3 regions of the Mycolicibacterium pulveris genome follow, and region 2 is predicted to be linked to each of the others. Evidence: predicted binding sites of a transcription regulator. Region 2 holds the regulator's gene; each other region holds the start of a gene.
The links. The regulator LexA, encoded in region 2, represses DNA repair genes until DNA is damaged. The targets are predictions, from matches to a motif close to CGAACANNTGTTCG.
Positions count from the first base shown of each region.

Region 1: cofD (2-phospho-L-lactate transferase) is a predicted target of LexA. The motif match lies at 5,898-5,911, and genes of this name have one in related genera.
Region 3: G6N28_RS04960 (error-prone DNA polymerase) is a predicted target of LexA. The motif match lies at 4,387-4,400, and genes of this name have one in related genera.

Region 1 is NZ_AP022599.1:789,157-799,816, reverse strand. Features, by position in the region: gene rfbD (dTDP-4-dehydrorhamnose reductase) at 1-789, shown strand, start outside; gene G6N28_RS04145 (glycosyltransferase family 2 protein) at 799-1,692, shown strand; gene manB (mannose-1-phosphate guanylyltransferase ManB) at 1,694-2,770, shown strand; gene G6N28_RS04135 (NUDIX hydrolase) at 2,817-3,356, opposite strand; gene G6N28_RS04130 (coenzyme F420-0:L-glutamate ligase) at 3,353-4,702, opposite strand; gene cofD (2-phospho-L-lactate transferase) at 4,699-5,679, opposite strand; gene G6N28_RS04120 (WhiB family transcriptional regulator) at 5,986-6,381, shown strand; gene G6N28_RS04115 (metallopeptidase family protein) at 6,391-6,813, opposite strand; gene G6N28_RS04110 (DUF3499 domain-containing protein) at 6,945-7,361, shown strand; gene G6N28_RS04105 (phosphomannomutase/phosphoglucomutase) at 7,440-8,858, shown strand; gene G6N28_RS04100 (TobH protein) at 8,855-9,928, shown strand; gene manA (mannose-6-phosphate isomerase, class I) at 9,933-10,660, shown strand, end outside.
Region 2 is NZ_AP022599.1:92,419-103,078, reverse strand. Features, by position in the region: gene mbp1 (microaggregate-binding protein 1) at 1-122, opposite strand, end outside; gene G6N28_RS00680 (acyl-CoA dehydrogenase family protein) at 378-1,538, shown strand; gene G6N28_RS00675 (LGFP repeat-containing protein) at 1,761-3,788, shown strand; gene lexA (transcriptional repressor LexA) at 3,809-4,510, opposite strand; gene G6N28_RS00665 (LysM peptidoglycan-binding domain-containing protein) at 4,718-5,167, shown strand; gene nrdR (transcriptional regulator NrdR) at 5,328-5,798, shown strand; gene G6N28_RS00655 (PhzF family protein) at 5,804-6,490, opposite strand; gene G6N28_RS00650 (alpha/beta fold hydrolase) at 6,537-7,559, opposite strand; gene G6N28_RS00645 (proteasome assembly chaperone family protein) at 7,592-8,581, opposite strand; gene sthA (Si-specific NAD(P)(+) transhydrogenase) at 8,677-10,083, opposite strand; gene G6N28_RS00635 (hypothetical protein) at 10,245-10,660, shown strand, end outside.
Region 3 is NZ_AP022599.1:961,057-971,716, reverse strand. Features, by position in the region: gene G6N28_RS04980 (SDR family oxidoreductase) at 1-1,533, opposite strand, end outside; gene G6N28_RS04975 (MaoC family dehydratase) at 1,601-2,470, shown strand; gene G6N28_RS04970 (universal stress protein) at 2,589-3,476, shown strand; gene G6N28_RS26960 (DMT family transporter) at 3,546-4,046, shown strand; gene G6N28_RS26955 (hypothetical protein) at 4,074-4,280, shown strand; gene G6N28_RS04960 (error-prone DNA polymerase) at 4,414-7,710, shown strand; gene G6N28_RS04955 (cellulase family glycosylhydrolase) at 7,707-9,584, opposite strand; gene G6N28_RS04950 (TIGR03667 family PPOX class F420-dependent oxidoreductase) at 10,055-10,471, opposite strand; gene G6N28_RS04945 (nitroreductase family protein) at 10,519-10,660, shown strand, end outside.

The DNA.
Region 1 (10,660 bases), 700 kb from region 2:
GGCGGCGATGTGCTGGCGTTGACGTCGTCGCAGTGCGACATCACCGACCCTGCCGCGGTGGCGCGTGTCATCGCACCCGGTGACGTGGTGATCAACTGCGCCGCCTACACCAAGGTCGACGCCGCCGAAGCCGATCCCGAACGCGCACAGGCCGTCAACGCCACCGGCCCGGGAAACCTCGCACGCGCCTGCGCGACTGCGGGCGCCCGGCTCATCCACATCTCCACCGACTATGTGTTTTCCGGCACACAGCGGCGCCCCTATGAGATCGACGACGAGACCGGCCCACTGAGCGTGTACGGGCGCACCAAGCTGGCCGGGGAGAGGGCCGTGCTCGAGGTCATGCCCGATGCCCACGTCGTCCGGACGTCGTGGGTGTACGAAGGCGGCGACGGCGGCGACTTCGTGGCCGTGATGCGCCGACGCGCCGCCGGCGACCAGCCCGTCGAGGCGGTGGCCGATCAGGTCGGCTCCCCGACGTACGCCGGTGACCTGGTCGCCGCGCTGCTTGAGGTCGCCGACGGCGACATCGACGCGCCGGTGCTGCACGCCGCCAACGAAGGCGAGGCCAGCCGGTTCGAACAGGCCCAGGCCGTGTTCGAGGCCGTCGGCGCCGATCCGGCCCGGGTACGACCGGTCGGATCGGATCAACACCCGCGCCCCGCGCCGCGCCCGGCGTACTCGGCGCTGTCCGGACGGCGGTCGGCCGCAGCCGGGCTGACCCCGCTGCGGCCGTGGCGTGACGCGCTGACCTGGGCGCTCGGGGAGCACGGTGTGGCGGCCCGATAATCTCTAGCCGTGAGTGACGAACTGGTGGTCGTCACGGTGACATATTCACCGGGCCCCCACCTCGACCGGTTTCTGGCGTCGCTGTCGCATGCCACCGACCGGCCCGTCACGGTCATCATGGCCGACAATGGCTCCACCGACGGCGCCCCCGAAGAGGCGCTCGAGCGCTACCCCAACGTGCGGTTGCTGTACACCGGCGCGAACCTCGGCTACGGCAGCGCAGTCAACCGCGCGGTCGACGAGTATTTGAAAGACGCTGCGGCGGCGTCATATTCGGACTTCTTCGTGGTCGCCAACCCTGATGTGCAATGGGGCCCGCGCAGCATCGACATCCTGCTGGACGCCGCCGCGCGCTGGCCGCGCGCCGGTGCGCTGGGCCCGCTGATCCGCGACCCCGACGGGTCGGTGTACCCGTCGGCGCGGCACCTGCCGAGCCTGATCCGCGGGGGCATGCACGCGGTCGTCGGCCCGGTGTGGCGGTCCAATCCGTGGACGGCCGCCTACCGGCAGGAGCGACAGGAACCCAGCGAACGTCCGGTCGGCTGGCTGTCGGGATCGTGCCTGTTGCTGAGGAGGGCGGCTTTCGACGAGATCGCCGGGTTCGACGAGCGCTATTTCATGTACATGGAGGACGTCGACCTGGGTGATCGGCTCGGCAGGGCCGGCTGGCAGAACGTATACGTGCCCACCGCCGAGATTTTGCACGACAAGGGCCACGCGGCCGGTCGGGACCCGGCCCGCAACTTGGCCGCCCACCACACCAGCACCTACACTTTCCTGGCGGATCGGTATTCGAAATGGTGGCAGGGGCCGCTGCGCTGGACCATCCGAGGGGCGCTCGCGGCCCGCGGCGGGCTGGTGGTCCGCAACTCTGAACGCAACCGGCGGAAAGGACGGCGTTAGCTTGAATCCCGCAGAGGTGGACGCCGTCGTCCTGGTCGGCGGGCTCGGTACCCGGCTGCGGCCGTTGACGCTTTCGGCGCCCAAGCCGATGCTGCCCACGGCGGGCCTGCCGTTTCTGACCCACCTGTTGTCGCGAATCGCCCAGGCGGGCATCGAGCACGTCGTGCTCGGCACGTCGTACAAGGCCGCGGTCTTCGAATCGGAGTTCGGCGACGGTTCCAAGTTGGGCCTGCAGATCGAGTACGTCGTGGAGGATGAGCCGCTGGGCACCGGTGGCGGCATCGCCAACGTGGCGCCCAAGCTGCGCTACGACACCGCCCTGGTCTTCAACGGCGATGTGCTGTCGGGCGTCGATCTGCGTGCGCTGTTGGACAGCCACGAGGAGCACAACGCCGACGTCACCCTGCACCTGGTGCGGGTCGGTGATCCGCGCGCGTTCGGATGTGTGCCGACCGACGCCGACGGACGGGTCACCGCGTTCCTGGAGAAGACACAGGATCCGCCGACCGACCAGATCAACGCAGGCTCCTATGTGTTCAAGCGCGAGGTGATCGAGCGCATCCCCAAGGGGCGGGCGCTCTCGGTGGAGCGCGAAGTGTTTCCCGGGCTGCTGGCCGACGGGCTGCGGATCTGGGGCTATGTCGATTCCACCTACTGGCGTGACATGGGCACCCCCGAGGACTTCGTGCGCGGGTCGGCCGATTTGGTCCGCGGCATCGCGCCGTCGCCCGCGCTCGGCGGGCACCGCGGCGAGGAACTCGTGCACGACGGCGCCAGCGTGGCGCCCGGCGCGCTGCTGATCGGCGGCACGGTGGTCGGCCGCGGCGCTGAGATCGCCGGTGGCGCACGGCTGGACGGGGCGGTGATCTTCGACGGCGCGAAGGTCGGGGCCGGCGCGGTGATCGAACGGTCGATCATCGGGTTCGGCGCCCGTATCGGACCGCGCGCGCTGATCCGCGACGGTGTGATCGGCGACGGCGCCGACATCGGTGCGCGCTGTGAGCTGTTGCGCGGTGCGCGGGTGTGGCCGGGGGTCACGATCCCCGACGGCGGTATCCGCTACTCGACCGACGTCTAGCACTCTCTGCGATTTCGGCGCGTTTTGTCACGCTGAGCGTGACGAACTACGCCGAAATCGCTGCGGTCGCGGCCAATTGACGCAGCCCGAAGTCGCAGTTGTCGGGCAACGCGTCAAGCGGCCACCAGCGCAGGTCCAACGACTCGTCGCTGCAGGCGATTTCGGCGCCTTCCGGTGCGTGCACGATGAACTGCATGTCGAGATGGCGGGTCGGCACACCCAACGAGCAGGTGACGGGGTGCACGTGCAGCGCGGCCAGCATGGGATCGATACGCAGCCCGTCGATTCCGGATTCCTCGCGAGCCTCCCGCAGCGCGGCCGCGACGATGGTGTCGTCGGTCGGCTCGCAGTGCCCACCCAGCTGTAGCCAGCGGCCGACCCGCGGGTGCAGTGTCAGCAGCGCTTTGGTTCCGGTGTGGTCGAGGACCAGCGCCGATCCGGTGACGTGCCCGGGCACGCACTCGCGCAGACAGCCGTCCGGCCGGGCGGCCAGAAACGCCAGCACCGCGTGGCGCAGCGTGTCCTGACCGGGATCGGGCGCCCGCCAGTCACGCAGCGTCTTTACGGCCGAGGCATGCAGGCTCACTTGCGCACCAGCAGTCCGTCGGTGGGCACGGGATCACGCGGGCCGGGCGGCGCCGAGCCCTCTTCGGGGTAGCCGATGGCGATGGCGCCCAACGGTTCCCAATCGTCAGACAGCTCGAGCGCGTCGCGCACCAGGTCGGGTGCGAAGATCGTCGAGCCGATCCAACAGCTGCCCACGCCACGCACTGCCAGCGCCACCAGCAGCGCCTGCACCGCGGCGCCGACCGCGACGGTGAACATGGTGTGTTCGGCCGCGGTGCGCCGAGCATCGGGATAGCTGTGCGCGCCGTCGGGCACCATGAACGGGATCACCACGTCGGGTGCGTCGTAAAGGATCTGGCCGCGGGCGACGCGGCGCTCGACGGCGTCGGTGGGGCGACCGTCACCGCGTAGGTCCGCGCGCCACTTGTCTTTCATCCGGTCCAGAAGCGCGACTCGGCGGTCGCGGTCCTGCAGCCAGACGAACCGCACGGGACGGGTGTGATGGGGCGCGGGTGCGCTGAGCGCCTCGCCGACGGCGGCCTCGATCAGCTCGGCGGGCACGGGCGCGTCGCTGAACCGGCGCACCGACCTGCGCAGCAGTTGCGCCTGGGTGCGGCCCAGCGCGATCGCCTCCTCGGTGCCCAGCCAGAACAGGTCTTCGTCCCCCGGCCGCAGCAGGGTGCGTGCGGTGGAGCCGTCGTCGGGCAGCGCCAGGCCGCGCACCACCGCGACGGGGATGTCGGTGAGCTTGCCCTTCACCAGATCGGCTGCGGCGGCGATCTCGTCGGCCAGGGCGATCTCGGTGACGATCAGCTCGTTGCCGTGGCGGTCGTGTGCCCCGGCGTAGCCGTGCAGCACGGTGAGGCCCGCGGCGCCGATGGCGGCGTCGATCTGACCGGTGCGCCACGCGCGTCCCATGGTGTCGGTGACCACCACCCCGACAGTGACGCCGAGCCGGTCGCGCAGCCCGGTGCGCAATGCGGCCGCGCTGCCGTCGGGGTCGACCGGCAACAGCGCCAACTCCGTCGCTTCGACGTTGGAGCCGTCCACGCCCGCGGCCGCCTGGATCAGACCCAACGCGTTCTCGGTAATCAGGGTCTTGCCCTTGCGGGCCAGTACTCGAACGGCCTCGGCATCGATGAGTTTGCGCCGCAACGCATCACGTTCTTCGGGGTCAGACGGTGCGCTGACTACGCGGCCTTCGCACTTGGAGACGACCTTGCTGGTGACGACGACGATGTCGTTGTCGCGCAACCACGGCGCGGCGGCGGCGATCGCCGCGGCCAGGTCGTCGCCGGGGCGGAACTGCGGCAGCCCGGGCACGGGCAGCAGTTCGACGGCGGCTGCGGAGCCGTGCTCGGTCACGGTTTCACACCGGCCAGATCGAGGCCGGCACGCACCATTTCGGCCGTCGCCGCCGGATCTTTCATCAGCAGGGGCACCGCGCGCACCTCGACGCCGTCGATCTCGGCGTGATCATCTTCGTGTACCAGCCAGCCGTCGAGGATGCCGACTTTCGAACGCGCACCGTAGTATTGGCCGATCGCCTCGGACGTACTCTGCACCCCGATCACCGACAGGCATTCGTCAGCCATGCCGCGCAACGGTTTCCCGCCGATGACGGGGGAGTAGCCGATGACCCGTGCCGGCGTGGCGCGCAATGCGGCGCGGATACCGGGCACGGCGAGGATCGCACCGATGCTCACCACCGGGTTCGACGGCGCCAGCAGCACGACGTCGGCCGTTTCGATCGCCTCGGTGACGCCGGGGCCCGCGGCCGCCTGGTCGGCGCCGACGAACGCGAAGCTGTGCGTGGGCACCTTCGCGCGATAGCGCACCCACCACTCCTGGAAGTGGATCGCGCGCTTCTCGCCGTCGCTGGGATCGGTGATCACGACGTGGGTTTCGCTGCGGTCGTCGGTGACCGGCAGCAGCCTGGCACCGGGCGACCATCGCTGGCACAGCGCCTCGGAGACCTGTGACAGCGGGTAGCCCGCCCGCAGCATCTGGCTGCGCACCAGGTGGGTGGCCAGGTCGCGGTCGCCGAGCCCGAACCAGTCCGGCTGCACACCGTAGGCGGCGAGTTCCTCCTTGGCATGCCAGGTTTCGTTGCGATGGCCCCACCCGCGGTCCGGGTCGATACCGCCACCCAACGTGTACATGCAGGTGTCGAGGTCGGGACAGATCCGCAAACCGAACATCCATGCGTCGTCTCCGACGTTGACGACCGCGGTCAACTCGTTGGCAGTGTTGTCGCCGAATTGGCCAAGCCCGAGAAGATGCTGTACACCCAATAGGAACCGCGCTCCGCCGACGCCGCCGACCAGAACCGTGACCTTCACATCGACCGAGCGTAGGCCGTCGGGGCCGGGCCGGCTCGGGCAGGAGCACTGTCGCGGGTGGTGTGACAGACACGCCGATCAACGACTCGCCGATATTCGGTCACGGAATGGTATGAATTTCTGTTCTAACGCTTGACCGCAGCATCTAACGCGTGTGTAATCACACCAGTGTCATTTCGCGGTTGGCCCTGCCGGTTCCGGTGTCGCAGACCGAGATTCGATCAAATGTTCGAATGGAGATGGCCGACATCTCAACAGCGGGGTTCATTTCAGGGGATTCACGAGACCAGGTGAGGAGGCGGGAAGATGTCTTTTGAGCAAGGCGATTTCGATCGTGTGGTTCCGTTCGATGGTCGGCTTTTCGGCTCAGTAGGCAGCGCGCCGCACACCAATACCGGACCGGCACCGATCGAGACGCCTTCACGTCCTCAGTTGAGCCTGGTGCCCGATCCGATTGATGTTGCGCCGCCGTTGACTCCTGAGGACGACCTATGGCAGGAGCGCGCGCTGTGCGCTCAAACCGATCCCGAGGCGTTCTTCCCCGAGAAGGGTGGCTCGACGCGGGAGGCCAAGCGGATCTGCCAGGGCTGCGAGGTCAAGGACGCCTGCCTCGAGTACGCGCTGGCCAATGACGAACGCTTCGGCATCTGGGGCGGCTTGTCCGAGCGCGAGCGCCGCCGCCTGAAGCGCGGGATCATCTGACCGCGCGCGTTATTCGTCGTCGATCGTCGGGTCGATGACAGAAGGTTCGACCCCCAAATAGGTGGCCACCTGAGCCACCAGGATTTCATGGAGTAGATCACCGAGTTCGACCGTGTCCTTGGCGCGTCGCTCGATCGGCTTGCGAAACAGCACAATTCGCGCCCTCGTCGCGTTGCCCCGCACATCCACACCCGCTGGAATCAGCCTGGCCAGCGCGATCGGCCCGTCAGCGACCACTTCGGGCGGCCACTGCATGGTGTCCGGATCCTTCAGCGAGATCCGCGGTATCTCGTCGACGGCCACATCGAGCGCGGACAGCCGGTCATGCCAGCGCCGCTCGATCGGTTCGTAGGCTTCCAGCACCGCCATGTCGAATCGCTCGGCCCGGCTGCGCCAGCCCGGGACGGTGGGGGGAAGCAGCGGCCCGCGCATCTCTCGGCCGCGGCGTGCTCGCCGCGTTGCCCGTTCGGCCACGAACCCGATCGTAACGGTTGGGGATCGGCCGTCCGGGAACTGCGCGTGTCCGGCAGCCCGCCGGGGGGGTCCGCGATAGCCTTCCGTGCGTGAACGTTCCCCGTCGCTGCTGCCGGCCCGGGTGCCCTCACTATGCGGTCGCGACGCTGACCTTCGTCTACTCGGACTCGACGGCCGTGGTAGGCCCGTTGGCGACCGCACCCGAGCCCCACTCGTGGGACCTGTGCGTGGTGCACGCCGGGCGGATCACCGCGCCGCGCGGCTGGGAACTGGTTCGCCACGCCGGGCCGCTGCCGTCGCACCCGGACGAAGACGACCTGGTCGCGCTGGCCGAGGCGGTCCGTGAGGGACGCGACGTCGCACCGCCGATCAACGGCGTCGCCGCGAGTTTCTCCGACCCGAGTCCCGGCGCGCCCGGCGGCACGCTGGTCGCGCCGCCGCCGAAGCCAGGATCGAACGGACGTCGCCGGGGCCACCTGCGGGTGTTGCCCGACCCCACCGACTAGTCGTAGTAGCGGCCGTGCGGGCGCCGTCCGACGGCTAGGCTGGCGCCAGTAGTCCACGTCACAAGGAGTTCTTACTTGATGCGCTCCTCGCGCTCATCGCAGTCACGGCCCGCCGCGGCCGTTCAGCGCGTCATCAAGGCCTATGACGTTCGCGGCCTGGTCGGCGAGGAGCTCGACGACGGCTTCGTGGCCGACGTCGGCGGCGCGTTCGCCCGGCTGGTCCGTGACGGGGCGTCCCGCGTGGTGATCGGCCACGACATGCGGGCCAGCTCGCCGTCGCTGGCGGCCGCCTTCGCCGACGGGGTGATGGCGCAGGGCCTCGACGTCGTGCGCATCGGCCTGGCGTCGACCGACCAGCTCTATTTCGCGTCGGGTCTGCTGGACTGCCCGGGCGCCATGTTCACCGCCAGCCACAACCCGGCCGCCTACAACGGCATCAAGCTGTGCCGGGCCGGCGCCAAGCCCGTCGGCAGGGACACCGGGTTGTCGACCATCAGCGACGAGGTCATCGCGGGGGTGCCCGGCTATGACGGCGCACGCGGGACCAGCAGCGACCGCGACGTCCTCGACGAGTACGGCGAGTTCCTTCGGTCGTTGGTGAACCTGAGCGATCTGCGCCCGCTGAAGGTCGCCGTGGACGCCGGCAACGGGATGGCGGGGCACACCACGCCCGCGGTGCTCGGGCCGATACCGGCGATCAGGGTGGAACCGTTGTACTTCGAACTCGACGGCACCTTTCCCAACCACGAGGCCAACCCGCTGGATCCGGTCAATCTGCGGGATCTGCAGACGCACGTGGTCAAGACCGGCGCCGATATCGGGCTGGCCTTCGACGGCGACGCCGACCGGTGCTTCGTCGTCGACGAACTGGGCAACCCGGTGTCGCCGTCGGCGGTGACCGCGCTGGTCGCCGCGCGCGAACTGGGTAGGGAGATCGGGGCGACGGTGATCCACAACCTGATCACCTCGCGCGCGGTGCCCGAACTGGTCACCGAGCGCGGCGGCACGCCGGTGCGCTCGCGCGTCGGACACTCCTATATCAAGGCGCTGATGGCCGACACCGGCGCCATCTTCGGCGGCGAGCACTCCGCGCACTACTACTTCCGCGACTTCTGGGGCGCCGACTCCGGCATGCTCGCGGCACTGCACGTGCTGGCGGCGCTCGGTGAACAGCAGCGACCGCTGTCGGATCTGATGTCGGACTACCAGCGCTACGAGGCGTCCGGCGAGATCAACTTCACGGTCACCGACGCCGAGGCCTGTGTGGACGAGGTGCTCAGGGTGTTCGGCTCGCGGATCCAGTCGATCGACCATCTCGACGGCGTGACCGTCGATCTGGGCGAAGGGAACTGGTTCAACCTGCGCATGTCCAACACCGAGCCGCTGTTGCGGCTCAACGTCGAGGCCCGCACACCCGAGGAGATCGACAGCATCGTCGGACAGGTCTCCGAAACTGTCGACGCGCACATGTCCGAAAGGTCGGGGGCGGTGCCGTGAACGTGACGCGCGCGACCGTCGACCTCGACGACGTGGACGGGTTGCTGGCCGCCGACCGTGACGGTGTGCTGCGCGGAGCGTCGATGGCCGGTGCCCAGGTGCGGGCCACCGCCGCCGCGCTCGCCGAGGGCGAGCTGGACGCCCTGCGTGCCGACCAGCCGCCCCGGACGCTGATCTGGCTGGCCGATCGGGGCAACGGCCGGACCGCCGGGTCGCTGCTGGCCGCCGCCGTCGGCGCCTCGGTGGGAACTCCGATCGTCGTCGCGGCGGAGGTGCCGCCGTGGATCGGCGCCCTGGACGTGCTGGTGGTCGCCGGCGACGACCCCGGCGATCCGGTGCTGGTGTCGGCGGCGGCAACCGCGCTGCACCGTGGTGCCCGGGTCGTGGTGGTGGCGCCCGCCGAAGGCCCGTTGCGCGACGTCGCCGCGGGCCGCGCGGTCATGCTGGCGCCGCGGGTGTGGGTGCCCGACGAATTCAGCCTGACCCGGTATCTGGCCGCCGGGCTGGCGATTCTCAACGTCGTTTCGCCGGGTATGCAGGTGAACCTGGACGCACTGGCCGACGAACTGGACGCCGAGGCGTTCCGCAACAGCGCCGCGCACGAACTGTTCACCAACCCGGCCAAGACGCTGGCCCACCGGATGTCCGACCGCGAAGTGGTGTTGGCGGGGGACAACCCGGCGACGCTGACGTTGGCGCGGCACGGGGCATCGATCACGCTGCGCGTCGCGCACCGGGTGGTCGCCGCGGTCGGGCTGGCGGATGCGCTCGCCGCGCTGCGCGCGGGGTTCGGCGGACCACCCGGTGACGACCGGTTGTTCCACGACGAGCAGATCGACGGTCCGCTGCCCGAACGGGTCCGCACCTTCGTGCTGACCACCGACGCCGAACGCCAGGTGGTCCTGGCACGGGTAGGCGGGCTCGACGACGTCGACGTGCTCAACGCCGAGGATGTGCCGGACGGCGAGGCTGCCCCGACGATCGACGACGGACGCCCGGAACGGCAACTGGCGATGCTGGCCGTGCGGCTGGAGATGACAGCCGCTTATCTGAAACTGGTTCGAGGTTAAGCAAGTGCACTTGCTACGTGGAGCGGTGCGAACCTATGCGTGGGGTTCGCGGACCGCGATTGCCGATTTCACCGGAAGACCAAGCCCTACAATGCATCCCGAAGCGGAGCTGTGGTTCGGCGCGCATCCGGGCGATCCGGCGTGGCTGCAGACCGACGACGGGGAGCAGTCGCTGCTGGACACGGTGCGCGAAGACCCGGAGGGGCAATTGGGCGCCGCGGTGTGCAGCCGCTTCGGCGACGCCCTGCCGTTTCTGGTCAAGGTGCTCGCGGCCGACGAGCCGCTGTCGCTGCAGGCGCATCCGAGCGCCGAACAGGCGGTGGAGGGGTTCAACCGCGAGGAGCGGGCGGGCATCCCGATCTCGGCACCCAACCGCAATTACCGCGATCCCAGCCACAAGCCCGAAATACTCGTCGCCCTAGGCCAATTCGAGGCCCTGGCCGGATTTCGTCCGGCCGCACGCACTGTCGAGCTGATGCGCGCGCTGACCGTCAGCGACCTGGACCCGTTCATCAACCTGCTCGACGCCCAATCCGATGCCGACGGGCTGCGCGCCTTGTTCACCACCTGGATCACCGCACCTCAGCCGGACATCGACGTGCTGGTGCCCGCGGTGCTCGAGGGCGCCATCAATTATGTGCGTTCGGGGAAGGGAAAGTTCGCCGCCGAGGCCAAGACCCTTCTCGAGCTCGGCGAGCGGTATCCCGGCGACGCGGGGGTGCTGGCCTCGCT
Region 2 (10,660 bases):
CCTTCGCGGTACAGATCGTCGCGGCCGGCGACGGCCCCCGCGACCTCTTTGGCCTTGCCCTTGACGCCTTCCACGACGCCTTTGATGGCTTCCTCGGGTCCGCTGTTGTTCTTCTCCGACATTCTGTTTCCTCCCGGTGGGCTTCGGTGTGACGCCTTGTTTCCCGTTTCGGGGGGTTTGCTAAACCCGGAGTGTGCGAGGTCACGTCGCCCGGGGTGCGCTCGCCGATTTCTGCGACAGGGTCGCGGACCGTCGCGACGCACAGCCCTGGTGCAGATTTCGGCGGCTCGGAGACGCGCGGCCGCCTCGTTTACGCCCAACCATCCGGTTGGGCGGGGTAGATTGACGTCGTAGAAATTGCCGTTCGGAGGTGTCCCATGGCCGGCGTCGTCCAATACGAACGAACCCTCTTCGATGCCGAACACGAACTGTTCCGCGAGTCGTACCGAGCGTTTCTGGAGCGCCACGTCGCACCGCATCACGAGCAGTGGGAGAAGGACAAGATCGTCGACCGCGACGTCTGGTTGGAGGCCGGCAAACAGGGCTTCCTCGGCATGGCGGTGCCCGAGGAGTACGGGGGCGGCGGCAACCCCGACTACCGCTACAACATGGTGGTCGTCGAGGAGACCACCGCCGGCGGCTACAGCGGTCTGGGTTTCGGCCTGCACAACGACGTGGTGGCCCCGTACCTGATCAACCTGGCCAACGAGGAGCAGAAGCGGCGATGGCTACCGCAGTTCTGCACCGGCGAGATCATCACAGCGATCGCGATGACCGAGCCGGGCACCGGCAGTGACCTGCAGGGCATCAAGACCCGCGCCGTCAGAGACGGTGACCACTACGTCCTCAACGGCGCCAAGACGTTCATCACCAACGGCATCAACGCCGACATGGTGATCGTGGCCGCGTGCACCGATCCGGAAAAGGGCGCCCAGGGATTCTCGTTGCTGGTCGTTGAACGCGGCATGGCGGGATTCGAGCGCGGCCGCAAACTCGACAAAATCGGGCTGGACGCTCAGGACACCGCGGAATTGTCGTTCACCGACGTCAGGGTGCCGGTGGAAAACCTGCTCGGTGAGGAGGGCCAAGGCTTCATCTACCTGATGCAGAACCTGCCGCAGGAGCGCATCGGCATCGCGGTGATGGCCGCTACGGCAATGGAGTCGACGCTGGAGCTCACCCTGCAATATGCCAAGGAGCGCAAGGCATTCGGCCGCCCGATCGGCAGCCACCAAAACAGCAGGTTCCTTCTCGCGGAGCTTGCGACCGAAGCCACGGCGGTGCGGATCATGGTCGACGAGTTCGTCCGACTTCACTTGTCCGGCAAGCTCACTGCCGAGCAGGCCGCAATGGCGAAATGGTATTCGACTGAGAAGCAGGTGTATTTGGTCGACCGGTGTCTGCAATTGCACGGCGGTTACGGTTATATGCGGGAATACCCGGTTGCTCGCGCGTATCTGGACTCTCGGGTGCAGACCATTTACGGCGGCACGACCGAGATCATGAAGGAAATCATCGGTCGCAGCCTTGGCGTGTAATTGACGCCGAATCGGGGCTGTGGCCTCGGTGGATAGCTGTGCTTATCGCTCTGTGCGGGTGATTTTTCGATGATCTCCAATCGGACACGGCGGGCGGGGTGTTCGGAACTTTCGCGTGTCGGCAGGTATTTTCTCTCGAAGGTCAGCTTGTTTCTTGGTTGTTGACGCCAATTGACGGCGCGGTCCGAATCAAGAATTACGCGCCGACCGCGGGAGGATCGGATGAGCGGGCACGGGACCCGGGGTAAGAGACGGATCGGCTCCTTGATCGTCGGGCTGTTGTCGATGACGGCGATGGTGCTGACGGCCCCGGTCGCGGTGGCCCAGCCAGAGGTGGAAGCCAACAACGCGATCACCGCGGCATGGGAGGCCACCGGCGGCGACGGCGGTGCGCTCGGGCCGAGGCAAGGTGAGGTATACGCCGTCGGCGACGGCTTCGCCCAGGACTTCGCCGGCGGCAAGATGTTCTTCACCCCGGATACCGGGGCGCATTTCATGCAGGGCGCGATTCTGGAGAAGTACGAGTCGCTGGGCGGGCCGGCCGACAGCGACCTGGGGTTCCCCACCATCGACGAAGGTCCGGGGCGCGCACCCGGCAGCCGCAACTCCACGTTCAGCGCCAGCGACAACCCGGTGATCTTCTGGACCCCCGACACCGGCGCCCGAGTCGTCCGTGGGCCGATCAACGCGGCGTGGGACCAGCTCGGTGGATCGTCGGGGGCGCTCGGGGTGCCTGCCGAGGACGAGCGGTATCAGGGCAGCGTCGTCAGCCAGCGCTTCACCGGCGGAGAGCTGTCCTACGACACGAAGACCAAGACGTTCACCACCGTGCCTCCGGAACTGGCCGGCCAATTGCAGGGCCTGGAGGTCCCCGATGACCCGGTCGCGGCCATCAACGCGGCGAGGCGCGCGGCGGGCGGAACGATGGGACCGCTCGGCGCCGCGGAAGGCCCTCCGTACTCGATCGGGGCCGACGGGCTCGGCCAGAACTTCGCCGGCGGAAAGATCTTCTACTCCCCGGACACCGGCGCCAACGTGCTCACCGGTCAGGTGCTCGACAAATACGAGAGCGTCGGGGGACCCGAGGGCGATCTCGGCTTCCCGGTCACCGGTGAGGTGGACGGCGGCATCACCAACAGCCGGATGAGCACGTTCGCCGCCGAGGACAAGCCGGTCATCTTCTGGACGCCGGACTACGGCGCGGTGATCGTGCGCGGCGCGATGAACGCGGCGTGGGACAAACTCGACGCCGCGGAGGGACCGCTCGGGGCGCCCATGACCGATCAGACCGAGAAGGGCGACGTCGTCACCCAGCGGTTCAGCGGCGGCGTCATCTCCTGGGACCGGTCGGCGAACACCTTCAAGACCGACCCGGCCAACCTGGCCTCGGAGCTGGCCGGCCTGGAGGTGCCGGGTCAGGACGCGCCCGCCTCGCCTGGAGCGCAGGGCGCCGACGGTGACGACGGCAAGGGTCTTCAGTGGAGCTGGTGGTGGCTGCTCGCCATCGTGCCCGCACTGATCCTGATCGGCTTGGTGGCCTTCGCGGCGATGCGCACTCGCCGCGGCCGCGCACCGGGCCATGACGGGTTCGAGGACGGCGGCGTTCACGACGACGGCCGGTACGAGGATGGCCGCTACGAGGACGGCCGCTACGACGACGAGGACCGGATCGGCGCCGAGGAGAACGCGGCGCCCGCGTTCGGCGCCGGCCCGGGCGCCCCGGAGCCCGGGGTGTTCGGCGACGACTACGACGCGGCCCTGTTCGGGGACCGTTACGCGCGTGAGGGAATCGGCCCGCTGTCCTCGACAACCGAGCAAGCGACCAGTCCCGAGCCGGTATCGAGCCCGTGGGAAGCGCCGCCGGCCGATGACATCGACGCCGCAGCCGAGGGCGAGGCCGACATCGAACAGGACGAACAGCCGGTGGCAGAGCTGGACGAGGAAGACCCCGACGATGTTGACACCGCGCCGACCCGGGTGCCCACCGCCACCGAGGTCGAACGCAGCGCGTTGACCGACACCGGCAGGCACGCGCGCATCGAGCCCGACGAACCCGAGCCTGCGCAGCCGGCGTTTCGGCTATCGCTCGACAGCTCCGGTGAGGCCCCGGAGGGCTATCCGATCAAGGCAGACACCAAGTCCGGCCGGTACTGGGTGCCCGGCAGCACACACTACGAGGAGGCGCAGGCCGAAATCTGGTTCACCACCGAGGAATTCGCCCGCGCGAACGGATTCGTGCGCGCCGACTAGGGTCGAGCGCAGCGTTCCGGTCAAACCTTGCGAATCACGGTGACGACCTTGCCGAGCACGGCCGCCTCGTTGCCGGGAATCGGATCGAACGCCGGATTGTGCGGCATCAACCACACCTGACCGCCGGTCCGCTTGAACGTCTTGACCGTCGCTTCGCCGTCGATCATCGCCGCGACGATATCCCCGTTTTCGGCGACGTTCTGCTGACGAACCACCACCCAGTCCCCGTCGCAGATCGCCGCGTCCACCATCGACTCACCGACGACCTTGAGCAGGAACAGCGATCCCTCGCCGACGAGCTCGCGCGGCAGCGGGAACACATCCTCGACGGCCTCCTCGGCCAAAATGGGTCCGCCCGCCGCGATCCGGCCCAGCACCGGAACGAACGTCGGCTCCGGTAGCGCGTCGGACCCTGCCACATCGGTGACCGGGGACGTCACGTTGTCGTCGACTCCGCGTACGTCGACCGCCCTGGGCCGGTTGGGGTCGCGGCGCAGGTAGCCCTTGCGCTCCAGCGTGCGCAGCTGGTGGGCCACCGAGGACGTCGACGTCAAGCCGACCGCATCACCGATCTCCCGGATGCTCGGGGGGTACCCGCGGCTGGTGACCGATGCGCGGATGACCTCGAGGATGGTGCGCTGACGCTCGGTCAAACCCGTATCAGGGTGTCGGCGCCCGCCGGTACTTGCCGTCCCGCCCGGGGAATCGCTGCTGGAATCCATGGCGCCGAATGTAACGCGCTGACAGGGATTAATCAAACATGTGTTCGACGCGTGTCGCGGCTCGGCTCGGCGGCGGTTCCGGCGCCGGGAGATGTCGGTGGGCCCCGATAGTGTTTTGCAACAGTTCGATCACACGTTCTATTCATCGAACATGTGATCGACTATCTTCGAACACAGGAGCGAAAAAGCGGACCGGAAGGCAGGAAGATGACGATCATCGAGACCCCGAAGATTCAGGCGTCACCCGTGGTCAGGCCGGGGATCCGGCCGTCCGGTGCGCGGCGCGGGCCGGCGACCCGACGTCCGGGCGGCGCGCGGATCAGATACCGCGGCACCGGTGTCGTGATGTCGCGGGCACCGCACCGGCGGCGTCCGATCACCCCGGCCACCACGGTCCTTCTTTCCCTGGTGGCGGCGGCCATCACGGTATGGCTGGGCCTGGTCGCCCAGTTCGGCGGCGTGGTCGGAAACACCGCCGCGGTGCCGGAACGGCTCGCCGTGGTCCAGGTGCACACGGGGGAGACGCTGACCCAGGTGGCCCAGCGGGTCGCCCCCGACGCGCCCGTCGGGGCGGTGGCGGAGCGGATCCGCGAACTCAACGAATTGGACTCCGCCGCGCTGCACGCCGGGCAGACGCTCATCGCCCCGGTCGGCTGACGGCATCGTGGCCGGGGAAAAGCCGTGCAGCACACCGATGTTCATCGATATCGCGACGCGGTACGCCCAGATCACCCCGATGCTGGGCTGTCGGGGCACGACGCAGGTACCCTCAAAGTCGTCCCAGGTAGTCGTGTATTGGCGTGGCGAAGGAGCGGTGATGCACTGTCCGTTCTGTCGTCATCCCGATTCGCGTGTGGTCGATTCCCGCGAGACCGACGAAGGCCAGGCCATTCGGCGCCGCCGATCGTGCCCGGAGTGCGGCAGGCGCTTCACCACGGTGGAGACCGCCGTGCTCGCGGTGGTCAAGCGCAGCGGCGTCACCGAGCCGTTCAGCCGCGAAAAGGTCATCAGCGGGGTCCGGCGCGCCTGCCAGGGCCGACAGGTCGACGATGACGCGCTGAACCTGCTCGCGCAGCAGGTCGAGGACACCGTGCGGGCGGCCGGGTCACCGGAGGTGCCCAGCCACGACGTCGGGTTGGCCATCCTGGGCCCGCTGCGAGAACTCGACGAGGTGGCGTATCTGCGGTTCGCCTCCGTCTACCGGGGGTTCAGTTCAGCGGAGGACTTCGAGCGGGAGATCGAGGCGCTGCGCGCGCTTCGCAAGGCTCCGCAGCCCTCCGCCGGCTGACGGTTTCAGTCGATCTGGCGGACGCCGTCGTCGACGACGCGCCCGGATATGCGCACCCAGCCCTCAGCGCTCCACCGGGTGAAGATCTCCGAACCCTTGCCCTGCACGATGGTCAGGTCGCGGCTGAGGTAGTCGGTCATGCGCACCGCGGCGGACCCGGTGGCCTCGTCCTCTGGCACGCCTAGATCGGTCGCGAACATCCGCGACCGCACCACCCCCTTCTCCCGGTCGATCCATGCCCACAGGTAGTGGTTGACGTCGTCGGGGTAGTCGGCGGGGTCGGCGGCGAGCACCTCCTCGGCGGAGGTGAGGTCGTGAATGGCGAACTCCGGAGCCCACTCCGACCGTGCGCTGACACAGGTCAGCCCGTCCTCGTCGGCCACCTGGACGATGCCGGCCGGCACCTGCAGCGTGTGCACCGGCGTGCCCTGCTCCCGCAGCCACCACGCGGCGCCGACGGTCGGATGCCCCGCAAAGGACAACTCGACGGCAGGGGTGTAGATCCGGGCGTGTGCGGTGTTGGTTCCCGGCTGCGGGCGATCGACGAACACCGTTTCGCTGTAACCCAATTGGGTCGCGATCCGTTGCCGATCGCCCGGGTCCACAGTGCTGGCGTCGACGACACCGAGCGGGTTTCCGTGCTTGCCGTCCTGGTCGGTGAAAACGCGCAACACTGTCACGTCGATGGCCATGCGCCGATGCTACTTTGTGCGCGCCCGGGGCCGGCGCGGCGCCGACTCAGGTGGCGCTGCGCTCGTCGGTGCCCATCGCGTCGAGCACCGCGACCCGGGTGTCGGCCGGGCCGGAGATGGTGCCCTCGCTGGTACCGGCCCGCAACAGACCGCGCAGGAACGCGGGGTCGTAGGCCGACGGTTCGGTGGAATCGATGAACTTCTCGACGGCCTCGACGAACCTGTCGGGGTCATCGTGGAACGGGAAATGGCTGGACCCTTCGAAGATCTCCAACACCGAACCGGGCATCGCGGCGTGGGCGAGCAGGGCGTGGCTCACCGGAATCACCGAGTCGTCTGTGCCCCAAATCAATTGCACTGGCATCGATTGGGTCAGATAGCAGCGATCGAGCATGGTGACGACCTGACCGCGCCAGTCGACCACCGCGCGCAGCGTGCGGGTGAACGCCGACGACGCCGTCGGCTCGGGCAGATCCGCCAGGATGCGCAGCATGTTGGGGATGTCGCGGCCCAGGCCGGTCGAGCCGAACAGCGCTCCAGCCGCCCGGCCCACCGCCTGGATCGTGGGCAGCACCAGGGGCAGGCGAAGCAACCCCAGCGCTTCGCCCGCCATCGGCAGGGAGGCGAACCGCAGCGCCACGTTGACGTCCTTGGTGACCCCGCCGGCGGCCACGAGGATCAGCCTCTCGACGAGCTGGGGGTACTGGTAGGCGAACTGCATCGCGACCCCGCCGCCGAGTGAGTGTCCGATGACGGTCACGCGCTCGATGTCGAGCACGCTGAGCAGGTCGCGCATGCCGTTGGCGTAGGCCGCCACCGAATAGTCCGCGCGCGGCTTGTCGGACTTGCCGTGCCCGAGCAGGTCAGGAGCGACGACGGTGAACCGTTGGGCCAGCTTGGGCTGCACCGCGCTCCACGTGGTGGAGTTGTCGCCGATGCCGTGGATCAGCAGAACCGCCGGTCCCGATCCGGCGACGCGAAATGCCCGCCGATATCCGTGAATGGTGCGGTATTTCAGCGATGGCGTCAGCTCCCGCACCGAGCGCAGGTTGGGCTTTCGAGCGGCCATTGCGACAACTTAGCTGGCCGCCGCCGACGGCGCTATCGGAAGTCGTCGCCGTCGCGGAACGGATCCTTGGATTTGTCGCCGGCCTGCTGGGCGAGGAACCGTTCGAACTCGGCGCCGAGCTCGTCGCCGCTGGGCAGGTCTTCGTCGTGTGCCAGCAGCGACCGGTTCTCCTGGGCCGCGACGAACGCGTCGTACTGACGCTCCAACGCGGTCACCACCTGCGCGACCTCGGCGCTGCCCTCGACTTGCTCGTTGATCTTGGTCAGCACCTCGGCGCCCGCCTTGGCGAGCTCGTCCAGCGGGATCTCCAGCGAGCCGCTCCGTGCGACCTCGGCCAGCAGCGCTTCGGCGGCCGGGGGATAGGCCGTCTGCGCCAGGTAGTGCGGGACGTGCACGGTGAACCCGACCGCCTCGTGACCGTGCTGGGCCATCCGGAACTCCAGGAGGTTCGACACGCTGGCGGGCACGTGCACCTCGCCCACCCACGGCTGGTGGTCGGCGATCAGCTCCTTGTCGCTGGAATGCGCGGTGAGCGTGATCGGCCGCGTGTGGGGGACGGCCATCGGGATGGTGCCCAGCCCGATCACCCGGCGCACCCCGAGCCGCTCGGCCAGCAGCCGCACCGCGGTGACGAACCGCTCCCAGCGCAGGTCCGGCTCCAGCCCGGCGAGCAGCAGAAACGGGGTGCCGACGCTGTCGTGCAGCGCGTAGAGGTTGAGCTCGGGGTCCTCGTAGCTGGTGAAGTGGTCGGTCTTGAAGGTCATCAGCGGACGGCGGGAGCGGTAGTCCAGCAGCTCGTCGATCGCGAACGACGCCACCAACTCGGTGTCGAGGGTGTTCTTGAGGTGCTGCGCGGCCAGCCGGATCGCGTGTCCGGCGTCGGAAAAGCCCTCGAGGGCGTGAATCATCACCGGACCACGGCCGTCCGCAGCGGACAGCTTGGGCGCCGGGAACTCCAGCTCGTACATGCCGGTCGGCTCCGGCTGGTACTGCTGTTCGGGACTTCCTGGACTCTCTGTCATGCTCTCGTCTCCTCACCGCGGTGCCAAGACATTAACGCTTCCTATCGTGACAACTAACTTCTGCCACGTTGCGTTCCCGTTGCGCGCCCTTCCATTCAGGCGCGGAAGTGGTTCAACGCCCACAACTTGTTCATCACGTCCAGCGCGGCGACCTTGTAGGCCTCCGAAAACGTCGGATAGTTGAACACCGCGTCCACGAGGTATTCCACCGTGCCGCCGCAGCCCATCACCGCCTGGCCGATGTGCACCATCTCGGTGGCGCTGGTGCCGAAGATGTGCACTCCCAGCAGCTTGAGGTCGTCGGTGGAGACCAGCAGTTTGAGCATGCCGTAGGAGTCGCCCGCGATCTGCCCGCGCGCCAATTCGCGGTAGCGCGCCACCCCCACCTCGTAGGGGACGGCGTTTCTGGTCAGTTCCACCTCGGTGGCACCGACGTAGGACACCTCGGGAATGCAGTAGATGCCGATCGGCTGCAGGTCGGTCATGCCCTTCGCGGGCTCGCCGAACGCGTGACACGCGGCCAGCCTGCCCTGGTCCATCGAGGTGGCGGCCAGCGCCGGGAAGCCGATCACGTCGCCGACGGCGTAGATGTGGTCCACTTTGGTCTGGTAGTTGCTGTCGACGTGAATACGGCCGCGCTCGTCGGTCTCCAGCCCGGCGTTGCCCAAATCGAGGTGATCGGTCTGGCCCTGCCTGCCCGCGGAGTACATCACCGTCTCCGCCGGGATCTGCTTGCCGCTGGCCAAGGTGGTGACCGTGCCCGCGGAGCCGACGTCGACCGCGGTCACCTCCTCGCCGAACCGGAACGTCACCGCGAGATCGCGCAGGTGAAACTTCAGCGCCTCGACGATCTCGGGGTCGCAGAAATCCAGCATGCTGTCGCGCTTCTCGACGACGGTGACCTTGGTGCCCAGCGCGGCGAACATCGACGCGTACTCCAGCCCGATCACCCCGGCGCCGACCACCACCATCGTCGACGGCAGCGACTTCAGGTCCAGGATGCCGTCGGAGTCCAGCACCCGCTCCTCGTCGAACTCCACGCCGGTCGGGCGGGCGGGCTTGGTGCCCGTTGCGATGACGATGTAGTCGCCGCTGACCGTGGTGCGTTCACCGCGGGTCGGCTCCTCGACCAGCACGGTGTGCGCGTCGAGGAAGCGGCCGTGGCCCTGGATCAGGTCGATGCGGTTGCGCATCAGCTGCGAACGCACGACGTCTTGTTCCTTGCCGATCACGTGGGTGGTGCGGGCCAGCAGGTCGGCGGGGGTGATCTTCTCCTTGACGCGGTAGCTGCTTCCGTACAGCTCGCGCTGGCTCAACCCGGTGAGGTAGATGACGGCCTCGCGCAGGGTCTTGGACGGAATCGTGCCGGTGTTGACGCAAACCCCGCCCAGCATCCGGCCGCGTTCGACGACGGCGACCGACTTGCCCAGCTTTGCCGCGGCGATGGCGGCTTTTTGACCGCCGGGACCGGAACCGATGACGACGAGGTCGTACTCCAGCATTGAACCCAGCGCACTCATAGCAAAAGGTGTACGCGGGTCGCGCGGATCTTGCACGGTGACTCGCGCGAATTCACCATCTCTTCAGGCTCGTCAGGCCTCGATGCCGCACGTCGGCGCGCGCCTGACCGCCACCCGAGCGTGGCGATGAGACGATGACCGCGATGATCAACACGCGGACGTGGTGGGTGTACGGATGTGCGCTGGTCATGGCGTCGACGGTGCTCACGGGGTGCAGTCGGATGGTCGTCGGATCCGCGCGCCTCGCGGATTCCGCGGCGGTTCCGATCGACGCGCTGCTGATCGAACCGGCACGGTTCCCCGCGCAGTATCCGGCCGCGGTGCTCGAGGGCACCGCGGTGTATCGGGCGCTGAACGACATCGACGGCGTGGCGCCCGGATCGGTGGTCACGCCGTCCGACTGCGCGCCCCCGCCGACCGCGTCGCACCGAAGCGTGGCCGCCGAGGGCATCGACAGCGCGACGGCCAGCAGCCTGATCGTCGCGGTCACCCGGCCCGCGCCGGATCTGCGGGAACGAGCCGAGCAGCTGCGCAGGTGCGCGTCGTTCACCACCGTGCA
Region 3 (10,660 bases), 870 kb from region 2:
ATTGCGTGCCTGCACACCGGCGCTCGATACGTTCACCACGTGACCGAACCGGCGTTCACGCCAATGCGGCAGCAGCGCCAACACCATTCGGACCGCACCGAAATAGTTGACGGCCATCACCCGCTCGTAGTCGTGCAGCCGGTCGGTGGAGGCGAGCACCGAGCGCCGGATCGACCGGCCCGCGTTGTTGACCAGGTAGTCGACGTGGCCGAACCGGCCGATGATGTCTTTGACCGTGTGCTCCACCGACGTCGAATCGGTGACGTCGCACGTGAACGCGTGCGCCTGCCCGCCCGTGGCGCGGATCTCGGCCACCAGCTCGTCGAGCGCATCGGCGTTGCGCGCCAACGCGAACACCGTCGCACCTCGTTCGGCAACCGCGATCGCGGACGCCCGGCCGATCCCGCTGGAGGCGCCCGTGATGATGACATGCCTGCCGACCAGCGGCCCCGCGGGATCGTCGCGGCGGGCGCGGTCGGGATCGAGGTGCTCGGCCCAGTAGCGCCACAGCCGCGGTGCGTACGACGCGAACTCCGGCGGCGCGATCCCGGTGCCGCGCAACGCTTCTGCGGTGTGGTTCGCGGTGAACGTCGGTATCAGGTCGACGACGTCGAGGATCTCGCCCGGAATACCGAGCTGGGTGACCGCCATGTTGCGCAACACCCTGGCCCGGCCGGTGGCGCGCAGGAACGGCGTCGCCGTCGCCGACGGCAACGATCCCCGCAGGGGCGGTAAACCGGCCTCTTTCGCGACTGCGCGGTAAATACCCCTGAGGCCAACGGTTTTGGCGGCCGTGAGATGAAACGTCTGACCGTCGCGGCCGTCGCTGTGCATCAGCGTCACCAACGCGTCGAGCACGAAGTCCACCGGCACGATGTTGTTGCGGCCGGCATCGGGCAGCACCACCGGTGTCAACGACGGCAGACGGGCCAGTTTGGCCAGCACGCTGAAGAAGTAGTAGGGCCCGTCGACCTTGTCCATCTCGCCGGTGCGCGAATCACCGACCACCACACCCGGCCGGTACACCCGAAACCGCAACCCCGGCGCCGAGCGGACCAACAGCTCCGCCTCGAACTTGGTCTGGTGATACGGCGTCGGCAGGTCTTGGCCGAGGTCGAAGTCCTGCTCGGTGAACTCGCCGCGGTGGCGGCCCGCGACGGCGATCGAGGACACGTGGTGCAGCGTGGCGTCCAGCCGCAGCGCCAGCTCGATGACCGCACGGGTGCCCTCCACGTTGGCGGCGCGTTGGGCGGCCTCGGGCGCGGTGATGTCGTAGATCGCGCCACAGTGCACGATGTGGTCGACGGCCCCCAGCTCGCCGACCGTGCGGTCGGAGAGCCCGAGCGCCGGTGCGGTCAGGTCGCCGACCAGCGGTTTGACCCGATCACCCCAGTCCGCGGCGAGCCGCTCGAACCGCGCCAACGACCCCCTGCGGACCAGCACCCACACCTGGGTTTCGTCGTCGCGGGCCAACAGCCGGGACACCACGCGGCGACCGATAAACCCAGTACCGCCGGTAACGACATAAGTCATTCGAGCATCGTCACCCCTGCCGGGGGAAACGTCAATGCGCGCGGTGCCGCACCGCTATCGTCCGTCTATGCCCCTCGACCCCAACTCCATAGGCGCCAAGGCCGACCCGCAATTGTTCGAATGGACCGACCGCGACACGCTGCTCTATGCGCTGGGTGTCGGCGCGGGAACCGCGGATCTGCAGTTCACGACCGAGAACAGCCACGGCATCGAGCAGCAGGTGCTGCCGACCTATGCCGTCATCGCCTGCCTGCCGTTCGCGGCCGCGGCCCTGCTCGGATCGTTCAACTTCGCCATGCTGCTGCACGGTTCGCAGGCCATCCGGCTCCATGAGCCGCTGCCGCCTGCGGGCAAGCTCAGCGTCGTCGCCGAGGTCGCCGACATCCAGGACAAGGGCGAGGGCAAGAACGCCATCGTCATGCTCAAGGCCACCGGCACCGATCCCGACACCTCCAAGGTGGTGGCCGAGACGTTGACCACGGCGGTGATCCGCGGCGAAGGCGGTTTCGGCGGACAGCCAGGTCAGCGCCCGCCGGCGCCGGAAATCCCTGACCGCGAACCGGATTCGAAGATCGCCCTGCCCACACGCGAGGACCAGGCGCTGATCTATCGGCTCTCCGGTGACCGCAACCCGCTGCACAGCGACCCCTGGTTCGCGCGCGAGCTCGCCGGGTTTCCCAAGCCGATCCTGCACGGGCTGTGCACCTACGGTGTGGCCGGGCGCGCGCTGGTGGCCGAGCTCGGCGGCAACGACGCGAGGAAGGTCAACGCGATCGCCGCCAGGTTCACCTCGCCGGTGTTCCCCGGCGATACGCTGACGACGTCGATCTGGCGCACCGAACCGGGTCACGCGGTGTTTCGCACCGAGGCGGCCAACCCCGACGGCTCGGATGCGCGGTTGGTGCTCGAGGACGGCGCCGCCGAATACAGCGACTGACACGCTCGTGCACGTTCGACCCATTCGGGTCGATCCACCGATATCACCGGCCGCCGATTGACAGGATGATCGCGGAGGCGTCTTCGTTCCGCGTTGCCAGAGGGCGGTGGTTGTTTCGATGAGGATCGTCGTTGGATACCTGGCCACTCCCGGTGGCGCGGACGCGGTGGCGCTCGGGGTCCGGCTGGCCCGCACGCTCGGCGGTGAACTCGACCTGTGCCTGGTGCTGCCGGCCGATCGGGTGCCGCCGTCGGTGGCACCGGTCGGCCGTTACCGCGAGCACCTGACCGAGCAGGCCGAGGAATGGCTCGCCGCGGCGCGCGCTACGGTGCCCGACGACGTCGTGGTGCGCAGCCGGGTCGCGTTCGACGATTCGTCGGCCGATGCGCTGATCAGGGAGGCGGCGCGGGTGGAGGCGGAGCTCATCGTCGTGGGCGGCTCGGGGGGCGGGCTGGCGGCGAGCTTCTCGCTGGGGTCTGTGGTCAACGAACTGCTGCACTCGGCTCCGCTGCCGGTGGCCGTCGCGCCGCGCGGCACCCGGCACTCGTCCGCCGAGCGGGTACGTGAGGTGACGTGCGCGATCGGTCAGCGTGAAGGGGCAGATCTGTTGCTGGACACCGCAGTTCGGTTCAGCCGCGCTGCAGGCACTCCGTTGCGGTTGGTTTCGCTGGTGGCGCTCGACCCGGTCTTCGGGGTGTTGCGCGGCGACGACGAAGCCGTTCGCGAGCGGGCGCTCGCACATGCGCGACATACCCATGAGGCAGCGAAACTCCGCCTGCCCGAGGGCTTTCCGGTGACATCGATGGTCGTGGAAGGGCGTTCCATCGAGGACGCGGTGGGCAAGCTCGACTGGCAGGCCGGCGATCTGATCATGGTGGGGTCGAGCCGGCTCAGCGCGCCCAAGCGGCTGTTCCTGGGGTCGACGGCGGCCAAGATGCTGCGGGTGCTGGATGTGCCGATGGTGGTGGTGCCGCGGGATCAGTTCGGCGTCGAGGATTTGCCGTGATTCGGGGGGATCGGGGTATGCATGACGCATGCATAAGTCGGCGGCGCCGAGCCTGAGACAGTCGCCGCGGTGACGGGCTGGCTCTTCGCGCTGGGGTCGGCGCTGTTCTACGGCACCTCGGACTTCGTCGCGGCTTGGCGTCTCGGCGGGCCCTACTATGTCGTCGTCGCATTGCTCGGTCAATTCGCGGGGTTGGTGGTCGCGGGTATCGCTGCCCTGGTGGTGATCGCGCCGTCACCGACGGCGGTCGATCTGTGGTGGGGAGCGCTGTCGGGCTTCGGCACCGCCGCCGGGATGGTCTTTCTGTTCCGCGGGATGAGCCACGGCGCGATATCGGTGGTGGTGCCGACCAGCGCGGTCACCGGTATCGCGTTGTCGGCCGTGGTCAGCGTCGTGCTCGGGGACCAGCGCCCGTCCCTGCTCGCGTGGACGGGAATCGCCGTCGCGGTGCCCGCACTGTGGTGGGTGTCCAGCGGCAGGCAGGTAGATGCGGGCGCGCACTCCGGCGGCGCGGGCGACGGGCTGCTGGCCGGCGTGGGCATCGCCGTGCAATATCTCGCGCTCGCCTAGGCTTCGCCGGCGTCGGGCTTCTGGCCCGTGGCCACCGGGCGCGTCGGTGCGCTGGGCGTGCTCGTCGTGGCGCTCGTGGTGGCCGGGCGGCAGGCGCTGCGCGTACCGAAGGGCCCGCTGGCCCTCGCGTTGGCGTCCGGAGCGCTGGCCGCGGCCGCCCTGATCTCCTACTTTCTGGCGACCCAGCACCAGATCGTGGCCGTCGCGGAGCGCTGGCGTCGCTGTATCCGGTGATCCCGGTGCTGCTCGGCATCCTGGTGCTGCACGAGCGCCTCACGCGGCGACAGACGGCGGGGTTGGTGGCGGCCGGAGCGGCGACGCTGCTGATGGCCGGCTGAGTCGAACATCAGTTCGATATACTGGCCGGATGGGTTGGCACACCGGGCCGCCGAGCTGGACCGAAATGCAGCGGGTGCTGAACGGCAAGCCGCGCCGGTCCGGCTGGCCCATTGACCAGCAGCAGGTCGGCGACGGCGGTGACAGCCCCGCCTGGTCCCGCAAGCGCGCGGCATACCAGGCCGTCGACATCGACCGGTCCGGCTCCTCGACGCCGTATGCCGAGCTGCACGCGCATTCGGCGTACAGCTTTCTCGACGGCGCCAGCACACCGGAGGAACTCGTCGAGGAGGCCGTCCGCCTGGATCTGCGCGCGATCGCGCTGACCGACCACGACGGGCTCTACGGCGTGGTGCGCTTCGCGGAGGCCGCCAGGGAACTGGACATGTCGACGGTGTTCGGCGCCGAGCTCTCGCTCGGGGGAGGGGACCGCACCGAGGATCCCGATCCGCCGGGTCCGCATCTGCTGGTGCTGGCCCGCGGCCCGGAAGGCTACCGGCGGCTGTCCCGTGAGCTCGCCAAGGCGCACCTGGCCGGTGGCGAGAAGGGCAAGCTGCGCTACGACTACGACGCGCTGACCGACGCGGCCGGCGGGCACTGGCACATCCTCACCGGTTGCCGCAAAGGACATGTGCGCCAGGCACTTTCTACGGGTGGTCCCGAGGCGGCCGCCGAGGCGCTTGCCGATCTGGTGGACCGGTTCGGCGCCGGGCGGGTCAGCGTCGAACTCACCCACCACGGAAGCCCTCTCGACGACGAACGCAACGCGATGCTGGCCGAGCTGGCGCCGCGCTTCGGTGTCGGCGTCGTCGCCACCACCGGTGCGCACTTCGCCGAACCGTCACGCGGCCGGCTGGCCATGGCGATGGGCGCGATCCGGGCCCGCCACTCGATGGACGACGTCGCCGGTTACCTTGCGCCGCTTGGCGGTTCACATCTGCGGTCGGGGGTGGAGATGACCCGGCTGTTCGCCCACTGCCCTGACGTGGTGACCGCGGCGGCCGAACTCGGCGAGCAGTGCGCGTTCGAACTGGCGCTGATCGCCCCGCAGCTGCCACCGTTTGATGTCCCGCCCGGGCACACCGAGGACAGCTGGCTGCGGCATCTGGTGATGGCGGGGGCGCGCAACCGGTACGGCCCGCCGCAGCGGGCGCCGCGCGCGTACGCCCAGATCGAACATGAACTGAAAACCATCGAACAGCTGAAGTTTCCCGGCTATTTCCTGGTGGTGCACGACATCACCCAGTTCTGCCGAAAGAACAACATCCTGGCCCAGGGACGGGGTTCGGCGGCCAACTCGGCTGTCTGCTACGCGCTGGGAGTCACCAACGTCGACCCCATCGCCAACGAGTTGTTGTTCGAACGGTTCCTGTCCCCGGCGCGCGACGGCCCGCCCGACATCGATATCGACATCGAATCGGACCTGCGGGAGAAGGCAATCCAATACGTCTACGACCGCTACGGCCGCGACTACGCCGCACAGGTGGCCAACGTCATCACCTATCGCGGCCGCAGCGCGGTGCGCGATATGGCGCGTGCGCTGGGATTCTCCCAGGGGCAGCAGGACGCCTGGAGCAAGCAGATCAGCCAGTGGAACGGGCTGGCCGATTCACCCGACGTCGAGGGCATTCCGGAGCCGGTGATCGACTTGGCGATGCAGATCCACAACCTGCCGCGGCACATGGGTATTCACTCCGGCGGCATGGTGATCTGTGACCGGCCCATCGCCGACGTGTGCCCGGTCGAGTGGGCGCGGATGGAGAACCGCAGCGTCCTGCAATGGGGCAAAGATGACTGCGCGGCAATAGGTTTGGTGAAATTCGACCTTCTCGGACTGGGTATGCTCTCGGCGCTGCACTACTGCATCGACCTGGTGCGCGAACACAAGGGCATCGAGGTGGACCTGGCCCGGCTGGATCTGTCCGAACAGGCGGTGTACGAGATGCTGCAACGCGCGGATTCGGTCGGGGTGTTCCAGGTGGAGTCACGGGCGCAGATGGCCACGCTGCCCCGGTTGAAGCCGCGGGTGTTCTACGACCTGGTCGTCGAGGTGGCGTTGATCCGCCCCGGCCCCATCCAGGGCGGCTCGGTGCATCCGTATATCAAGCGACGCAACGGTGTCGAACCGGTCACCTACGACCATCCGTCGATGGAGCCCGCGCTGCGAAAGACATTGGGTGTCCCGTTGTTCCAGGAGCAGCTCATGCAGCTGGCAGTGGACTGCGCGGGGTTCACCGCCGCCGAAGCCGATCAGTTGCGCCGTGCGATGGGATCCAAACGCTCGACGCAACGGATGCGTCGGCTGCGCGACAGGTTCTACGACGGGATGCGCCAACGGCACGGCATCACCGGAGATGTTGCCGACCGCATCTACGAGAAGCTGGAGGCATTCGCCAATTTCGGTTTCCCGGAAAGCCATTCGCTGTCGTTTGCCTCGCTGGTGTTCTACTCGTCGTGGTTCAAGCTGCACCACCCGGCGGCGTTCTGCGCGGCCCTGTTGCGGGCGCAGCCGATGGGTTTCTACTCACCGCAGTCCCTGGTCGCCGACGCCCGCAGGCACGGAGTCACCGTGCATCGTCCCGATGTCAACGCCAGCCTCGCGCACGCCACGCTGGAGAACGACGGCACCGAGGTGCGGCTCGGCCTCGGCGGCATCCGCCACATCGGGGACGAGCTTGCCGAGCGGATTGCCGACGAGCGAAAAGCCAACGGGGACTATGTCTCCCTGCTGGATCTGACCCAGCGGGTGCAGCTGTCGGTTCCCCAGACCGAGGCGCTGGCCACCGCAGGTGCGCTGGGTTGCTTCGGCATCACGCGGCGCGAAGGGCTGTGGGCGGCGGGCGCCGCAGCCAGAGAGCGTCCCGACCGGTTGCCCGGGGTGGGGTCCTCGTTGGCGACCCCCGCGTTGCCCGGCATGACCGAACTGGAACTGGCCGCCGCCGACGTGTGGGCCACCGGTATCTCCCCGGACAGCTTTCCCACGCAGTTCCTGCGCGAGGATCTCGACGCGCTCGGGGTCGTACCGGCGGACAAGCTGCTGGAGGTCCCCGACGGAACCCGGGTGCTGGTGGCCGGGGCGGTGACCCATCGCCAGCGGCCCGCGACCGCGCAAGGGGTCACCTTCATCAACATCGAGGACGAGACCGGGATGGTCAACGTCCTGTGCTCGCAAGCGGTTTGGGCACGCCATCGCAAGCTGGCCCAGACGGCGGCCGCTCTGCTGATCCGCGGGCAGGTGCAGAATGCCACCGGCGCAGTCACCGTCGTCGCCGACCGAATGGGCCAGCTCACGATGGCTATCGGCTCGCGAAGCCGCGACTTCCGCTAGCTCGCCTCCGATCCCGACTCCGGCCCACCCCTCGAAGAGCCGTCGTCATCCGTCCCGTCGGGTTCCCCCGTGTCGTCGGAGTCCGCGGAGTCCATGTCGTCGGAGTCCGTGTCGTCCGGGCCGTCCGGCCCCACCTGCCCGGGCCGGGCCACCAGGCCGGTCCGCACCGGTTCGCGCGAATCCTCCTCGGCGGTGACGTCGTCGGTCTCCGTCTCGGAAAGCTCCGTCGCGGAGGCATCGACGTCGGTCGCCACATCCTGGTCGACGGCCGCAGGCTCCTCCGCGGGGACCTGCTCGTCGACGACGGCCGCTTCGGTGGGCTCGATGGCCGTTTCCTCGACCGTCGTCGGCTCCCCGGTCACGCGCAGCGAATCCGTGACCGAGTCGGTTTCACTCTCCGAAACCTGCTGCGCAGCCGAACCTTCCGATTCGTCGGCATCGGCTTCTGCGGCTGGACCCGATCGCCACGACATGGCTGCGATGTCGGCGCCGGCGGCGACATCGTTCTGCACGTCCGGCGGCAACGAGGCGGCCGCGGCGCCGGCGGGCCGGAAGATGTTGGCTATCGCCTGCGCAACCGAGTTGACGAATGCGCTGACCGAGTTGACCAGACCCTGCACCGAAGCGGCGATCTGCTGGAAGAACGCCTGCAGGGCTTGGGCGATCTGCTCGCCCAGGTTCGGAACACCCGGCACATCCGGCTCGTCCGGCGGGGGAACCTGGTTCTCCTCGATGAAGTCCTTGATCACCTGGGCGGCGAGCTTGGCCGTCCAATCGACATTGAAGATGCCGAACGACGTGTTCGGCGTCAGCACACCGTTGACCAGGCGATCACGCAAGGTGTAGATGAACGACGGGCCCGCATACGAGGTGCCGTCGGCATCCTTGAGGTTCTTCCACGCGTTGAGGAAGTCTTCGATGAACTCGGCCTGATGTTCCTCGGTCACCGCGTTGTCGCCGAAGGTGGGCAGACCGTACTCGGTGGCCCAGATCTTCAGCGCCTTATCGCCGTTGTCGATCATCAGCTGCCTGATCTCGATCAACTGCTCGAGCGGAGCCCGCCAGAAATCGTTTCTGACACCTTGCGAGAACTTCAGCGTGTAGTGGTACGGGTGAAACGACAGGGCGTCGAAGTAGCCCTGCGCCCCGCTCGCGTACATCCCCTCGACGAACGTCGCCGGATCCAGGGTGATCGGGCTGCTGATCACGGCGCCGAGCACGCCGGCCACGACCAACGGATCGTTTGGGTCATCGCCGTTGGCGTTCTTGATCGCGTCGTAGCCGGCCTGCAGGATCGCCGTGTACGCCGCCGGATCGATCGTCGGCGCCCAGGCCCGCGCGTAGTTCGGTTCGTTCCAGATCTCGTACGCCGCGATCTTCTCGCCGTAGCGGGCGGCCACGCGCCCGGCGTACTCGCCGAACAGCTCCGGCTGCGGAGGCTCTTCGAACCCGATCAACGACCAGTCGATGTTGGGGTCGACCCCGGCCCAGTCCGGTCCGTGGGCGAGCACCGCGAGCACCGCCATGTCTCGCTCGGCCGCGGCGTTGATGATGAAATCGCTTCTGGCCCAGGCGGCTTCCTCCACCCCCGGCGGAAAGGTGCCCGGCCGGAACGGTTCGTTGCCCCGCCACGGCAAAACGACCCGGACGGTGTTGACGCCGAGCGCCTGCATCTCATCGAGGTGCCGGTTGACCGCGGCGGTGTCGAGCTTGCCGTCCGGTGTCGCCAAGCCCCACAGGTCCGAGTCGGCGATCCCGACCGTCGTGCCGGACTCGACGATGCCCGCGGTCAAGACATAGTCCAGCGCAACCCGGTCGATGCGCGGCTGATGCTGGCTTGGCGCCGCGGTGAGCATGATCGACATCGGCACCATTGCGACGACGGTCGCAGCAGCAATCCCTCGCAGGCGTGAATTCAATCCCCTCATCGGTTCCCCCCTGATGTCCGGATCGGTGAGCCACGGACGTGTAACCACAAATTAACGTATTAGCCAGCTACTTTGTATGCAATTCGAGAAAACATATCTCATGAGTCTCAGTTACCCGTAATCGAGCGCGTCAAACCGGCGCCAAAACTTTGCTAGGACGGCCAAACCGGCGCAAAATTGACGCCTTAGCAAAACGGCGCCGGAAGGGTGGCGAGCTGGGCCGTTGCCAGTGGTCGCAGGCGAAGCCGCAGGTAATGACACCCTGCGGGTTGAGGAGTTGTTGAAAACGCGAGCAGAATTTCCCCACGACCGTCACTACCGGCGAACTCAGCAACTTTATTGGGACGATTCAGCGAAGTCCTTCACGTAAGGCTGAAGGCGGTGAAGCGCCGCCTGTAGCGAACGCTATTTCGACGTCATCCGCCGGTCGGAGTCGTCCACACCTTGTCGATGTTGATCTTCAGCCGGGTGCTGTAGGCGGCGAGGAACTCTTCGGTGAAACCGAGGCTGGCCGCGTGCTCGCGGTATTTCTTCTGGTACCGCTCGTCGCGCAAGGGGTTGGTGTTCTCCGCGTCGACCGTCGCCGGGCCGCCGACGACGATGATCCCGCTTCCGCGTCCGTCGGAGTCCAGATGCAGGCTGACCCGCGGATGGTTTCTGATGTGGCGGACCTTGGCCGCATCCGGTTCGCTGTAGACGACGATGTCGGTGCCGTCGAAGTAGAACCACACCAGGCGCGGAACAGGCTGGCCCGATTTGGCCACGGTGGTCAACCAACCGTAGTTGTCCGACTGCAGCCTGCTGGACACCTCTTGCGGGAATTCGACTGTCATAGAGCGAATGTAGTCTCGGCGGGGTGACGACCCAGCAGAGTTTGAACATGTCCTTCGACGAAGTCGTGACGACGACGCGGTCGGTGCGCAAGCGGCTCGACTTCGACAGGCCGGTGCCGAAGGAGGTGCTGCTGGAGTGTTTGGAGCTGGCCGTGCAGGCGCCGACGGGGTCCAATGCGCAGGGCTGGC